4 regions of the Rhizobium sp. 862_C5_N1_2 genome follow, and region 1 is predicted to be linked to each of the others. Evidence: riboswitches for the same ligand, from Rfam matches in the RefSeq annotation. Region 1 holds a riboswitch; each other region holds the start of a gene.
The links. Region 1 has a riboswitch for cobalamin ahead of nrdH (glutaredoxin-like protein NrdH). Riboswitches for the same ligand answer to the same signal wherever they lie in the genome.
Positions count from the first base shown of each region.

Region 2: it holds a riboswitch for cobalamin, as region 1 does, so the genes downstream of both, fdhA (formaldehyde dehydrogenase, glutathione-independent) here and nrdH (glutaredoxin-like protein NrdH) in region 1, are expected to answer to the same signal.
Region 3: it holds a riboswitch for cobalamin, as region 1 does, so the genes downstream of both, bluB (5,6-dimethylbenzimidazole synthase) here and nrdH (glutaredoxin-like protein NrdH) in region 1, are expected to answer to the same signal.
Region 4: it holds a riboswitch for cobalamin, as region 1 does, so the genes downstream of both, ACD590_RS13000 (ABC transporter substrate-binding protein) here and nrdH (glutaredoxin-like protein NrdH) in region 1, are expected to answer to the same signal.

Region 1 covers NZ_JBPWPT010000001.1:3,965,157-3,968,740, forward strand. The annotation lists gene nrdE (class 1b ribonucleoside-diphosphate reductase subunit alpha) at 1-616, opposite strand, end outside; gene nrdI (class Ib ribonucleoside-diphosphate reductase assembly flavoprotein NrdI) at 595-999, opposite strand; gene nrdH (glutaredoxin-like protein NrdH) at 1,014-1,235, opposite strand; cobalamin riboswitch at 1,501-1,724, opposite strand; gene ACD590_RS19685 (heavy metal translocating P-type ATPase) at 1,888-3,584, opposite strand, start outside.
Region 2 covers NZ_JBPWPT010000004.1:275,854-279,437, forward strand. The annotation lists gene ACD590_RS34080 (LysR substrate-binding domain-containing protein) at 1-404, opposite strand, end outside; gene ACD590_RS34085 (DMT family transporter) at 518-1,423, shown strand; cobalamin riboswitch at 1,585-1,784, shown strand; gene fdhA (formaldehyde dehydrogenase, glutathione-independent) at 2,005-3,195, shown strand; gene ACD590_RS34095 (transporter substrate-binding domain-containing protein) at 3,382-3,584, opposite strand, start outside.
Region 3 covers NZ_JBPWPT010000001.1:2,195,192-2,198,775, forward strand. The annotation lists gene ACD590_RS11080 (phosphatase PAP2 family protein) at 1-73, shown strand, start outside; partial or broken gene ACD590_RS11085 (molybdopterin-dependent oxidoreductase) at 183-860, opposite strand; gene bluB (5,6-dimethylbenzimidazole synthase) at 857-1,543, opposite strand; cobalamin riboswitch at 1,586-1,773, opposite strand; gene ACD590_RS11095 (MFS transporter) at 1,948-3,351, shown strand.
Region 4 covers NZ_JBPWPT010000001.1:2,563,733-2,567,316, reverse strand. The annotation lists gene blh (bifunctional sulfur transferase/dioxygenase Blh) at 1-888, shown strand, start outside; cobalamin riboswitch at 1,030-1,284, shown strand; gene ACD590_RS13000 (ABC transporter substrate-binding protein) at 1,463-2,479, shown strand; gene ACD590_RS12995 (FecCD family ABC transporter permease) at 2,485-3,516, shown strand; gene ACD590_RS12990 (ABC transporter ATP-binding protein) at 3,513-3,584, shown strand, end outside.

The sequences.
Region 1 (3,584 bases):
TGTCCTCGACGCGCAGCAGGAAGCAGGAAACCAGTTCGCCGCGCTGCTTCTTGCCGGCATTGAGGAAGGTCGGCGTTGCCGGCTGGAAGCGGCCGGAAATGATCTCGTCGACCATGTCGCGGGCAAGGGCCTCGTCGCCACGCGCCAAGGCCAGAGCCACCATGCAGATGCGGTCCTCATAGCGCTCGAGATAGCGCTTTCCGTCGAAGGTCTTCAGCGTATAGCTGGTGTAATATTTGAAGGCGCCGAGGAAGGTCGGGAAACGGAATTTCTTGGCGTAGGCCTGGTCGAACAGATCCCGCACGAAATTGAAGGAATACTGGTCGAGAACCTCCTGCTCGTAATATCCTTCGGTCACGAGGTAATCGAGCTTTTCCCTCAGATTGTGGAAGAACACTGTGTTCTGGTTCACATGCTGGAGGAAATATTGCTTGGCCGCCAAACGATCCTTGTCGAGCTGAATCCGCCCCTCATCGTCATAGAGGTTCAGCATCGCGTTCAGCGCGTGATAGTCGAGGGTTTCGGCTGCTTTCGGCGGCCTCTCCCCGGCGGGCTGAGCAAAAGTTTGATGCGGTTTTGCGCCCGCATCCCGCGTCAGGTTTGTTCCCGTGTCCAAAATCGTTCCATTCCGTGTTTGACCTTGGCGACGTCGTCTTCGGTACCCATGAGCTCGAACCGGTAAAGGTACGGCACCTGGCATTTCTGCGAGACCACGTCGCCGGCGAGCCCGTATGTCTCGCCGAAATTGCTGTTGCCCGCGGCGATCACGCCGCGGATGTGTCCTCGGTTTTCCGCATCGTTGAGGAAACGGATCACCTGCTTGGGAACGGCACCCTTGCCGCCGTCGCCGCTATAGGTCGGCACGATCAGCACGAAGGGTTCGCGGATATGGAACGCGTCTGCGCCACCTGGCGGAATGCGCGCCGCGCGCAGACCGAGCTTGGCGACGAACCGATGGGTGTTCTCGGATCGGCTGGAATAATAGACGATCAGGCCCATCGCTTGTCCTCAGGTCAGGAGAGCGCGCTGATCATGTCGGGACGGAAGCCCGCCCAATGCTGCTCGCCGGCGATGACGACAGGCGCCTGCATGTAGCCGAGGCTGCGGACGCGATCGAGCGCTTCGGCATCCTGCGAGATATCGACGATGTCATAATCGACGCCCAGACGGTCGAGGGCGCGGTAGGTGGCAGTGCACTGGACGCAGGCAGGCTTGCTGTAGACGGTAATGGTCATGATATTCCTCGTGACGATGCGATTGGGCGCAGGACATCGATCGGAAATCTGTCGATATCCGTCGAAAAATTCTCTGATGATTTTGAGCTGTGCGGCTATTTAGCCGCTGGGCGTACTCCGCCCTCTACCTCTAGTGGGTGGCGGCCTGAACTGAAATTCTGACATGACTTCACCCCGAAGTGGCTCATGCGGAGGTTCGGGCCTGCGAAACGCGATGCGGAGATTCCCCGCAGCCATGCAACGCGACCTTCCGGACACCCCGCCCGTGGACGTTTCGTTCGAGGCAGGTCTCCTGGCTCACGGGTCAAAGCGCCTGCCCAGCCTTCCCGGAGCATCATGCTCCAGTGACCTGAAATCGGACAGTTGCTCGCCGCTTACAGTTGCGGGGGCAGCCCCGGCATTGCCGCGCCATGATGGCGAAGCGCACCGAATTCCCGTCTTAGCCGCCGATCCTCACGAATCGACGGAACCTCGAACACTAGATATGGTACGCGAATCGATCATGACGTCAACAAGTTGTTGTGGCGGCGCAGCAATGGCGGCAACGAATCGCCGCGCTGTGTATGATGTGGATAACGAAGCGTTAACGGAAAAGCGCTGTGGAGAACCCATCATAAAAAGAGCCGGCAGAAGCCGGCTCCTCAAACGACATTCATATTTTTATCCGAAGCAACCGCAGTGCATTGATCGTCACCAGCACGGTGGCGCCGGTATCGGCAAGAATCGCTGGCCAGAGCCCGGTGATCCCTGCGATCGTCGTCACCAGAAACACCGCCTTCAGCCCGAGTGCGATGGTGATATTCTGCAGGATGTTGCGCATCGTGCGTTTGGAAAGTTCGATCATCCGCGCCACGTCGCCAACGCGTCCGTGCAGCACGGCGGCATCCGCCGTCTCCAGCGCCACATCGGTGCCGCCGCCCATGGCGATGCCGATATCGGCAGCGGCCAGCGCCGGAGCATCGTTGATGCCGTCGCCGACCTTGGCGACGATGAAGCCCTGGCGCTTCAATTCGCCGACGACCCGCTGCTTATCCTCTGGCATCATCTCGCCGCGCCAATCGATGCCGAGCATACCGGCAACGGCTGCTGCCGTCCGCTTGTTGTCGCCCGTCAACATCATCGCCTTGACGCCTGCTGATTTGAGCGCAGCGAGCCCGGCCTCGGCATCCTCACGCGGCTCGTCACGCATGGCGATCAGGCCGGCCGCAACACCGTTGACGAGCAGCACCGACACGCTCTTGCCCTCGTCGTTCAGCGCCGTGATGCGTGCATCCTGTTCCGCGCTGAGCGTCCCGCGCTCGCGGGCGGCAGGCGGCGACAGCAGATCCAGCGCCTCACCGCCGACTTTGCCGCTGACACCCTTGCCCGGCAGCGCTTCAAGCTCGAAGGCCGGCGGCACGGGAACGCCGTCCGCCTTGGCGCGGTTGAGGATCGCCAGCGCCAGCGGATGACTGGAACCCTGCTCCAGCACCGCCGCGCGCGACAGCACCTGCGCCTCGCTCAGGCCAAAGGAAATGATATCAGTCACTTGAGGCTTGCCTTCTGTCAGCGTGCCTGTCTTGTCGAAGGCGACCATCGTCACCTTGCCGAGCGTTTCCAACACCGCGCCGCCCTTCATCAGCAGCCCGCGCCGCGCACCGGATGAAAGCGAGGCGGCGATCGCCGCCGGCGTCGAGATGACGAGCGCGCAGGGGCAGCCGATCAAAAGGATCGCAAGGCCCTTGTAGACCCATTCGCCCCACGGCCCAGCGAACAGCAACGGTGGAACGACCGCGACAAGCGCTGCGACCACGACGACGCCGGGCGTGTAATAGCGCGAGAACCGATCGATGAAGCGTTCGGTCGGCGCCTTCGATTCCTGAGCTTCCTCCACCAGCTTGACGACGCGGGCGATGGTATTGTCGGCGGCAGCCGCCGTGACGCGAACCCTGAGGACCGCATCGCCATTCACCGTGCCGGCAAAAACGACGGCATCGACGCCCTTGCGCACCGGCGTGCTCTCGCCCGTCACCGGCGCCTCGTCGATCGCGCTCTCGCCTGAGATGATGATGCCGTCCGCCGAGATCCGGTCGCCAGGACGAACCATGATGATGGCGCCGACCGAAAGGCTTTCCGCCGGCACCTCCCGTGTCTGCCCATTGTCTTCGAGTAGCGCACTCTTCGGCACCAGGGCCGTCAGCGACTGGATGCTTTCGCGCGCCTTGCCCGCTGCCACCCCTTCCAGCAACTCGCCGACCAGAAAGAGGAACACAACGGTTGCCGCCTCTTCGCCGGCATTGATGATGACGGCGCCGACAGCGGCGATCGTCATCAGCATCTCGATCGAAAACGGTGTGCCTGATAAAGAGG
Region 2 (3,584 bases), on a different contig from region 1:
AGGTTGCGAACTGTGTAGTCGCAGGACACGGTGACCTCGACGGCCGGGTGGCGTACGGCGAAAGCAGCAAGGGCTGCCGGCAGCACCGTCTGGCTGTATTCCTCCGGAATTCCGATGCGCACCGGTCCGTCCAGCGGTTTGCTCCGGATCGTCGCGGCGGCCTCGTTCAGGAGGTCGATTATCCTGCGGGCGTAGGGGACGAGCTGTATGCCCTGGCGCGTCAGCAGCACGCCGCGGGCGCCCCGCTCGAACAGAGCTTCGCCGATCGTCTGCTCAAGCCGCTTGATCTGAGTGCTGACCGCCGACTGCGTCCGCCCGATGCGCTGGGCAGCCGCGGAGAAATTGGAAGTCTCGGCAACGACCAGGAAGGTTCTGAGCAGGTCGCTCTCAATCGGCTCGTGCATAGGAATAGCCATAGAAAAAATCGATGGTAGCTATCTCTACTATTCGTTTGTCTAATGTCAATTCTTGGCGCAGAAAAGAACCGCGTTCGACTTCCTTCTTTGAGAATATCTGCGTGACCATTGAAAATCCGGCCAGACGCCTCGCAGGCAGCGAGCACGAGAAGGGTGTGCTTCTCATCATTGCCGCGACGCTTGCCTGGAGCGCGAGCGGCGTCTATTCGCGGCTCCTGACGACCGACGTATGGACGGCGATCGCCTGGCGGTCGTTGTTCGGCGGCCTGTTTCTGCTGATCCCCTGCCTTTTCCTCGAAGGGGGCATCTCACGGCAGCAATGGCGATCCGTCTTCCATCCGTCAGGTCTTGCGATGATCGCATGCCAGACCTTCAGTCAGGTATGCTTCATCGGGGCGCTTTACATGACCACCGTCGCCAATGTGACGATGATCTATGCGACCGCGCCCTTCATCGCGGCACTGCTCGGGTGGGTCATCCTCAGGGAGAGGGTCTCCAGGCGGACGCTGATTGCCGGCGGCATCTCGCTCTTCGGCGTTGCGGTCATCGTCGCCTCGTCGATCGGCGGCGGGACCGGTTGGGGCGACCTGCTGGCGCTCGGCATGACGGCGTCCTTCGCGCTCGTCATCATCATTCCGCGCATCAGTCCCGACGTGCCGAGCCTGCCGCCGACCGTGGTCAGCGCTTTCCTGACACTTGCACTCTTCGCTCCGTTCGGTTCGGTCGGCTCGCTCGACCTGCACAACTGGATCGTCCTCGCCGCCTTCGGCGCGACCAATTTCTCCCTGGCGCTGGTGCTCTTCCTTGCCGGGGCGAAGCGGATGCCGCCGGCGGAGGCGGCGCTGATCGGCACGATGGAAATCGTGCTCACGCCCTTCTGGGTCTGGCTGTTGTTTTCCGAAGAGCCGCCCGTCGCCACCTTTTTCGGCGGCGCGATCATCCTCGGCGCCGTGTTCTGGCACACGGCAATCGACGTCAGCCGCAGCCGGCGACCGCATCGCGCCTAAAGCCTTTAGGCGGCGATCAAATCTTCCGGGACGATCCGGAAAACCGCCGTATTCGCGGGATCAATTATTTCTGCTACGCAGCGCTATTGCGACTTTGCCGACTGTCGTCTTTGAGTTGCGCCCATGTCGTTTTCTTGATCGCTGTTTTACGTCAGGCATGGTTTGCTTGTGGTGTTCAAGGCGCTATCTCGCAAACTGGCGAAATGGACCATTGGGACGCTGGCCTGACGCCGGCGCCGCCCCGCAGCGGTAGAAGAACTGAAATCCTCAAGGAAATCGCCGGATAGACATCCGGAAAGATATCGAGATGGATCGAAAGGAGATTCTGGAGCCGGAAACCAGCTCTTGGCACAGCAAATCGACGGATTGCGGCAGACGATCACGAGCGGAACGACAGGCGAAAACCATGGCGTTCACTCCTCTTCTCCATCCAATCTGTCCCTTTTGCAAATCTGAATATCGCCCGATGCGGCGGTATCCTCGTGTTGTGGACCGGGCTGCAGAGGAGGCAGGCCGGAGGGAAGGTTGCCATCGACTGCATCGGTTGCAGATCGAGGCATTCAAACAAGTGGGAGGAATTCATGAGCAAAAATAGAGGCGTCGTCTATCTCCGGCCGGGCAAGGTTGAAGTTCGCGACATCGACGACCCGAAGCTGGAAGCGCCTGACGGCCGCCGCATTGAACACGGCGTGATTTTGAAGGTGATCTCGACCAATATCTGCGGCTCCGATCAGCACATGGTCCGCGGCCGCACGACGGCGATGCCGGGCCTGGTCCTCGGCCATGAAATCACCGGCGAGATCATCGAGAAAGGCATCGACGTCGAGATGCTCGAAATCGGCGATATCGTCTCGGTGCCTTTCAATGTCGCCTGCGGCCGATGCCGCTGCTGCAAGTCTCAGGATACCGGTGTCTGCCTGACGGTAAACCCGGCCCGCGCCGGCGGTGCTTACGGTTATGTCGACATGGGCGGCTGGATCGGCGGACAGGCGCGCTATGTCACCATTCCCTACGCAGATTTCAACCTGCTGAAAATCCCCGATCGGGATAGGGCAATGGCGAAGATCCGTGATCTCACCATGCTCTCCGACATTCTGCCCACCGGCTTCCATGGCGCAGTGCGTGCAGGTGTTGGGGTCGGCTCGACCGTCTATGTCGCCGGTGCCGGCCCTGTCGGCCTTGCGGCTGCGGCTTCGGCTCGCATTCTCGGCGCTGCTGTCGTGATGATCGGTGATTTCAACAAGGACCGTCTGGCGCATGCGGCGAAGGTCGGTTTCGAACCGATCGACCTGTCGAAGAGCGACCGTCTCGGCGACATGATCGCGCAGGTCGTCGGCACCAATGAGGTGGACAGCGCCATCGATGCGGTCGGCTTCGAGGCACGCGGCCACTCGGGCGGCGAACAGCCGGCGATCGTGCTCAATCAGATGATGGAGATTACCCGTGCCGCGGGTTCGATCGGCATCCCCGGCCTCTACGTTACCGAGGATCCGGGCGCCGTCGACAACGCCGCCAAACACGGCAATCTGTCGCTCCGCTTCGGCCTCGGATGGGCCAAGGCGCAGTCCTTCCACACCGGCCAGACTCCGGTGATCAAATATAATCGTCAGCTCATGCAGGCGATCCTCCACGACCGGCTGCCAATTGCCGATATCGTCAACGCCAAGGTCATTCCGCTCGACGATGCCGCCAATGGATATGAGAGCTTCGACCAGGGAGCGGCGACGAAATATGTCCTCGATCCGCACGGAGAGGTCGCGAAAGCCGCCTAGAGCAATTCCAGCAAAAGCGCGTAGCGGTTTTGCGTCCGGAATTGCGAGAAAACAAAGGGATAGAGCATTTCCGTGATTCGAAGAAAAACGGAAATGCTCTAGCGACTACGACTGAGGACTTTACCTGATAGGAATGGCCGGCGGAAAGCCGGCCATTCTGCATCGCACAACGATTTGATTGACGAACTACTGGATGCTGAACGGGAAATATTTTGCGTTGATCATGTCGTAGGTCCCGTCCGCCTTGATGCTCTTCAACGCTTCGTTCAGGCGCGCAAGACGCTCCTTGTCATCGAGGCGCAGCGCGATGCCGGCACCCTCACCGAAGTATGTGATGTCGACCAGATCCGGTCCTTTGAACTCGCAGCAGCTTCCTGCCTTGGTGTTGG
Region 3 (3,584 bases), 1.8 Mb from region 1:
GGCCGGTGCCGCACTTGGCAAAGCAGTCGCCGGGAAATTCATCGAGCGGGCAAAAAAAGACGGGGCAGACTAGCGGAAGGGCCGCTAGCGCCTTTCTCCCGAAATGTCGCAATCCTAAGCGAAGGGTTCTCGGTGGAACGTTCCGTTCACTCAGCAGCCGACGTGCGAGGCAGCAACGTTTCTCAAACGATGCGGATGCGGCGCGTCACCTGGCCATTGCTTTCCCAGTATGTGTGCTTTTTGGCGATCAAGGGATCGTCCATCGCCGGTTGAATTTGCCCTGCGGTACTGATCGCGCGCGAGGTCACCGTGTGTTCTCCAGGCGAGGGATTTGGCCAATCCAGTGACCAAATCTTCCAGGCGTATTCGGCCTCCTCGCTGTGATCGATGACTGCCGGCATCCAGGGCCCTTGATCAATTTTCAGTTCGACCCGGTCGATCGGTGCACCCCAGGCTGCGCCGACGACCCGGTGACCCGAGTCGTTGCGCGTGACCTTGGCGGGCGCGGATTTCAGCAAGGCCCGGCCGACCGAGGTCTCGGCCCGCACGGTCTCGCCTTTGTGCTCTTCCTCCCGGATGGTGACATAGTCGCGGCCCATCAGCAGGCTCATGAAGCGGGTGTCGCGAACCTCGATGCCCTTCAGCCACTTGACGTTGGCGATCCCGTACCAGCCCAGAGTTATCAGCCGCAGCGGGAAACCGTTGGGGGCAGGCAGGGTCGCTCCGTTCATTTCGTAGCAGAGCAGATTGTCGGGGTTCATCGCGTCTGCGAGCGACATGCTGCGAGCGAAGTTCTGTTGCATCTTGATGTCGCGAATCGTGACCTCGCCTTTGTCGGTGCCGAAGAAGACGACCTCTAGGTGTTCAGTCCCCATCCATCATGGAAGACGAGTTCCTCGAGCGGCAGCCGCTGCCGCCAGCCTTTGACGGACAGTTCCGGCTCGTCATAGAGCCGGTCGACGAAACCGGCACAGAGCCAGGCGACCACCTCGATATGCTGGGGTATACCGAGAATGCTCTTCAGGTCGCTTTCATGAAAGATGCTGACCCAGCCGATCCCGACCCCTTCCGCCCGCGCCGCAAGCCAGAGATTCTGGATGGCGCAGACTGTGGAATAGCTATCCATCCTGGGATTGTGCGTGCGCCCCAGCACGACGCTGCCGCTGCGGGTAGGATCGCAGGTCACGCATATGCCGAGCGGCGCCTCGACGATGCCTTCGAGCTTGAGCGAGCGGTAGGCCTGCCGCCGTTCGCCTTCGAACATCAGCGCCGCCTCCTCGTTGGCCCTCGCAAAAGCATCCCGGACGCGCGCCCGCACGGTTGCGCTTTTCACCAGAATGAAATTCCACGGCTGCATAAAGCCGACGGAGGGTGCATGATGGGCAGCCGTCAGCAGCCGCTGCACAAGGTCATCCGGCAAGGGATCGGGCAGGAACTGGCTGCGAACGTCGCGCCGCGTCATGATCGCATGATAGACGGCCTCGCGTTCGGCCAAGGAAAAACCGGACGCCGCCGAAAGGGCATCATCATCAAAGGGTCGCATCGTCAAATCCCCAACAACGCAACCGCCCCGCCGTCCGCGCGGATCGGTCTATCTAGCCAGGCCGGTCTTCTGACTCGGCGTCATCCGTCTGCCGCAGCCTTCCCGGCAAAAAGCCAGTGGCGTGATGAAGCGGCAAGCGTCAGCCTTACAGCGTTGGGCACGTTCCGGCTTTGCACCGGATTCCCGATTCTCCCGCCTGGACGGCGGGCACCTGACGGCGCATCTATTTCAGGAAAGCGCGGCGGCGGCAAGCCGGCCCTCATACCGCCGACACGTTGCATGCGACATCGACTTCATGGACAGAGGCGCATCGCTGCCTTAGAAACAAACCGATCCTGACCGACGCCCATGGCGCCGCACTTTTTCTCTTTGCACTTTGGTTGCCCGTGCCCCGCCTCACGCCCATGATCCTTGCGGTCGCCCTGTTCATGGAACAGATGGATTCGACGGTGATCGCCACCAGCCTACCGGCGATCGCAGCCGATATCGGCACCTCGCCGATCGCGCTGAAGCTCGCCGTTACCAGCTATCTCGTGGCGCTGGCGATCTTCATCCCGATCAGCGGCTGGATGTCCGATCGTTTCGGCGCACGCAACATCTTCCGCATGGCGATCTTCGTTTTCATGATCGGTTCGATCGCCTGCGCCTTTTCCAATTCGATCACGGCCTTCGTCATCTCACGCCTGATCCAGGGCGCCGGCGGCTCGATGATGACGCCGGTCAGCCGCTTGCTGCTGGTCCGGGGAACGCCGCGTCACGAACTCGTCGATGCCATGGCCTGGCTCACCATTCCAGCGTTGATCGGTCCGATCATGGGTCCGCCGATCGGCGGCTTCCTCACCACCTACCTCACCTGGCACTGGATCTTCTGGATCAACGTCCCGATCGGCGTGCTCGGCATCATCCTCGTCACCCGTTTCCTGCCGGCGGTTGAGCCACGCAGTCCCCGGCCGATGGATTTCCCCGGCTTCTTTCTTTGCGGCCTCGGCTTCTCCGGCTTCGTCTTCGGCCTGTCGGTGATCAGCCTGCCGGCCGTGCCCGTTATCTATGGTTACGTCACCGTTGCGATCGGCATCCTTGCCGGCCTCCTATACCTCCTGCATGCCCGCCGCGTGCCCTATCCGCTTCTCGATCCGAAGATGTTCCGTTACCCGATGTTCCGGGCGGCAATCCTCGGCGCCTCGAATTTCCGCATGGGACTTGGCGCCCTGCCTTTCCTGATGCCGCTGATGCTCCAGCTCGGCTTCGGCCTGACGCCGCTGCAATCGGGCTCGGTCACCTTCGTCAGCGCGCTCGGCTCCATGGGCTCGAAATTCGCCGCCTCGCGCACCTTCAATGCCTTCGGCTTCCGCACGGTGATCTCCCTCACCACCTTGCTGGCGGCGATCTTCCTCGGCATCAACGGCCTGTTCACCGCCGAAACGCCACTGTTCCTGATCATGGCCTGCCTGCTGATCGGCGGCCTGTTCCGCTCCATGGCTTTCTCCGGCGTCAACGCCATGGCCTTCGGCGATGTCGATGATGCCGACAGCAGCCAGGCAACCGCAATCAATGCCGTTGCCCAGCGTATCTCCATGGCGATGGGTGTGGCGATCGCCGGCGGCATCCTCGAAATTTCCAGCAGCTTTCACGACGGCAGGCTGCTGGTCTCGGATTTCCACATCGCCTTCTTCAGCGTCTCGGCGATTTCGGCGCTGGCCTGCATCACCTTCCTGCGCCTGCCCCAAGATGCCGGCGCTGAACTGACGGCGCGCGGCCGCAAGCGCCGGCACGTCGAGCCGGAAGAGGCCGTGGCTGAAAATAGCTGATCTCCCTGACGCCACGGAAGCCCTGCTACACCCACCGGTTCGCAAGGCTCGGCGCCGGCGGCAGCAGGCGCGAATGGCACGCGTGTGCTCAGCATTCGTTTCTACTTTATGATTTATTCACACATCAAATACACACTGCGTTTGCGCGTTTTGGGTTGCTATCAGGACATGGGCATGAGCGCTCGTGATGCGACCGTCAGCGTCGATGCCCGTATTGATACGCCAGTCGGGAA
Region 4 (3,584 bases), 1.4 Mb from region 1:
GGCGCGCGCCGCTTTCTGGAGAAGCGGGCAGGGCAGGCGGCTCATGTGAAGGCCTTCTTCGAGCCCCGCACCTCCACTGTGCAATATGTCGTTTCCGACCCGGCGACGAAACGCTGCGCCATCATCGACCCAGTGCTCGATTTCGACGAAATGTCGGGGGCGACGGGAACGGCCAATGCCGACGCCATCCTCGCTCATATCAAAAGTGAAGGGCTGACGGTCGAGTGGATCCTCGACACGCATCCGCATGCCGATCATTTCTCCGCCGCGCATTACATCAACGGAAAGACCGGTGCGCCGACCGCGATCGGCGCTCATGTCACCGACGTCCAGACGCTCTGGAAGGAGATCTACAACTGGCCGGCGCTTAAAACCGACGGCTCGCAATGGGACCAGCTGTTTGCCGATGGCGACACCTTCGAGATCGGTGCGCTTAAAGCCCGCGTGATGTTTTCGCCCGGGCACACACTCGCCTCAGTGACCTATGTAATCGGCGACGCCGCCTTCGTGCACGACACAGTGTTCACGCCGGATTCCGGCACGGCGCGAACCGATTTTCCGGGCGGCAGCGCCAGTGCCCTCTGGCACTCGATCCAGGCCATCCTATTGCTGCCCGAGGAGACCCGGCTCTTTTCCGGCCACGACTACCAGCCCGGCGGCCGCCACCCGCGCTGGGAAAGCACGGTGACCGCCCAGAAAAGCGCCAATCCTCATATCGCAGGCATCGACGAGGCCGGCTTCATCGCGCTGCGCCAGGCGCGCGACCGCACGCTGCCGAAGCCGAAGCTGATGCTGCATGCGCTGCAGGTCAATATTCGCGGCGGGCGGTTGCCCGAGCCGGAGGGGAACGGCCGGCGGTATTTGAAGATACCGCTGGATGCGTTGTAGAGGCGGCCGGGGCTGGGAGTGGGCGCCTTTGCCCCAGGTGCGGTAGGCTTCGGCGATGCGGCGGGCGGAGGCGATCGCAACATATTTATCCGCTGGTGGGATGGCTCCTTCGGAATCATCATTGACGTCGTGCAGGTCTGCGACGTAACTGGGTTCGACGGTTCCCTGAAGATGACTCCAAGGGGATTAATAGGGAACACGGTGAGGACGACCCAGTAGGGACCGAGACCGTGGCTGCCCCCGCAACTGTAAGCGGATTGTCGATCATCTCAGGAGTGGCCAGCGACTGGCCATCTCTGAAGGGCCCATGGCCCTGCCACTGCGGATATCGCGGGAAGGCGGATGTAACGACGGATATCCGCAAGCCAGGAGACCTGCCGTCAATCACGATCCAATCAACCGGGCGGGGATGCCCGGACAAGGAACAGATATGATTGACCTGCTGAACCTTCGCCGAATTCCGGCATGCATCCGTCTCGATTGGGCCTCCTGCGGCTAGGGCACGCCTAAGCGTGCTTTCGGTCCGCGCACATGCGCGGAACGGCCGTCATTTTTTCCTTCATCGAGGTTTTCCATGCGCCAGATTCTCGCCGCCATGACATTTGCCTTCGGGCTCGCCGGCCTTGCGGCACCAAGCCTTGCCGCGACCCACTACCCCCTGACCGTCAGTAATTGCGGCCAGCAGGTGACTTTTCAGAAGGCGCCCGCCAGGATCGTTTCGATCGGCCAGGGCATGACCGAAATTCTTTTCTCGCTCGGCCTTGCCGACAAGGTCGCCGGGACGGCCGTCTGGGTCGGTCCAGTCCTGCCGCAATATGCCGAGGCCAACAGCAAGATAAAGCGACTTGCCGACAACGATCCGAGCTTCGAATCCGTCGTCGGGCAGGAGCCCGACCTAGTGGCGGCCGAGTTCGAATGGCATGTCGGCGCGCAGGGCTCCGTCGGCAAGCGGGAGCAGTTCAAGGATCTCGGGATCAATACATATCTCGCGCCGGCGGATTGCGTCGCCAAGGTCAACACCGATGGCGGCGACGGCGTGCGCGGGGAATTGTTCACGATGGAGCTGATCTACCAGGAAGTCGCCGAGCTCTCGGAGATTTTCGACGTGAAGGACCGCGGCGATGCGCTGATTTCGGCGCTGAAGAAGCGCGAGGCGGATGCCGTCGCTTCGATATCGGGCGCATCGGGCAAGAACTTGCCCGTCGTCTTCTGGTTCTCCAGCAAAGAGGTCAACGGCGATGCCTTCATCGCCGGCAAGAACAGCGCGCCCGCCTATATCCTGAAGACGATCGGTGCGAAGAACGTCGTCACCACGGAAGAGGAATGGCCGCTGGTCGGTTGGGAAACCATCGCCCAGGCGAACCCTGCCGTCATCGTGCTCGCGACCATGGACCGCCGCCGTTACGCGGCTGACGATCCTAAGGTCAAGGTCGATTTTCTTGAGAACGACCCTGTGACCAAGGAGCTCGACGCGGTCAAAAACAAGCACTTCGTGATGATGGACGCGCAGTCGATGAACCCGACGATCCGCACGATCGATGGCATCGAGACATTGGCGAACGGCATCAAGTCCTTCGGCCTGGCGCAGTGAAGGCAATGTCGGTCAGGCAACAGGGATGGTGGGCGCTTGCCGCGCTCACCATTGTAGCACTTCTCCTGCTCGGGCTGATGATCAGCCTTGCCGTTTCCATCGGCGAGATCGCAATTCCCGTTGCGACCACGGCGGAGGCGGTCTCGAACCGGCTGTTCGGAACGAATTTCGAGATCAGCCGCATCCACCAGGGCATCGTCTGGGATTATCGTCTGAGCCGCGCGCTCGTCGCGGCCAGCGCCGGCGCATCGCTCTCGCTCTCCGGTGCGATCCTGCAGGCGCTGCTGCGCAATCCGCTGGCCGAACCCTATGTGCTCGGCATCTCCGCCGGCGCCTCGACGGGCGCCGTCTGCGTGATGATCCTCGGCTTCGGCTACGGTATTCTCGGCCTCTCGAGCGGCGCCTTCATCGGTGCGGTGATCGCCTTTCTGCTGGTCGGCTTCCTGGCAACGGGTGCGGGAGGAAGCGGCGAGCGCATCATCCTTTGCGGCGTCGCCGGTTCGCAGCTCTTCAATGCGCTGACCTCCTACATCGTGACGACTTCGGCGAATGCCGAGCAGGCGCGCGGCATCCTGTTCTGGCTTTTGGGTTCGCTCAGTGGCGTGCGCTGGCCCGATGTCTATCTGTCGGTGCCGATCGCGCTTGCCGGCTTCATCATCTGCATGGCCCATGTGCGGGCGCTGGACGCCTTCGCTTTTGGCACGGATGCTGCCGCCTCGCTCGGCATTGCCGTACGCCGCGTCCAAATCGTGCTGTTCGGCATGACGGCGGCGATGACGGCAAGCGTCGTCAGCATGGTGGGTTCGATCGGCTTCGTTGGCCTCGTCATCCCTCACGCCGCCCGCTTCCTCGTCGGGCCGGGGCATGGGCGGCTGCTGCCGGCAACAGCGCTCGGCGGTGCGATTTACATGGTCGGCGCCGATATTGTTTCGCGCGTCATCATACCGCAGCAAATCCTGCCGATCGGCGTCGTCACCGCACTCTTCGGCGCGCCGGCCTTCGCCATCATCCTCTATCGCGTGCGAGGGAATGCATGAGCATCAGCGTCGACGAGGTAAGCTTTGCCGCCGGCGATACCGTCATCGTCAACGGCGTCAGCCTAACG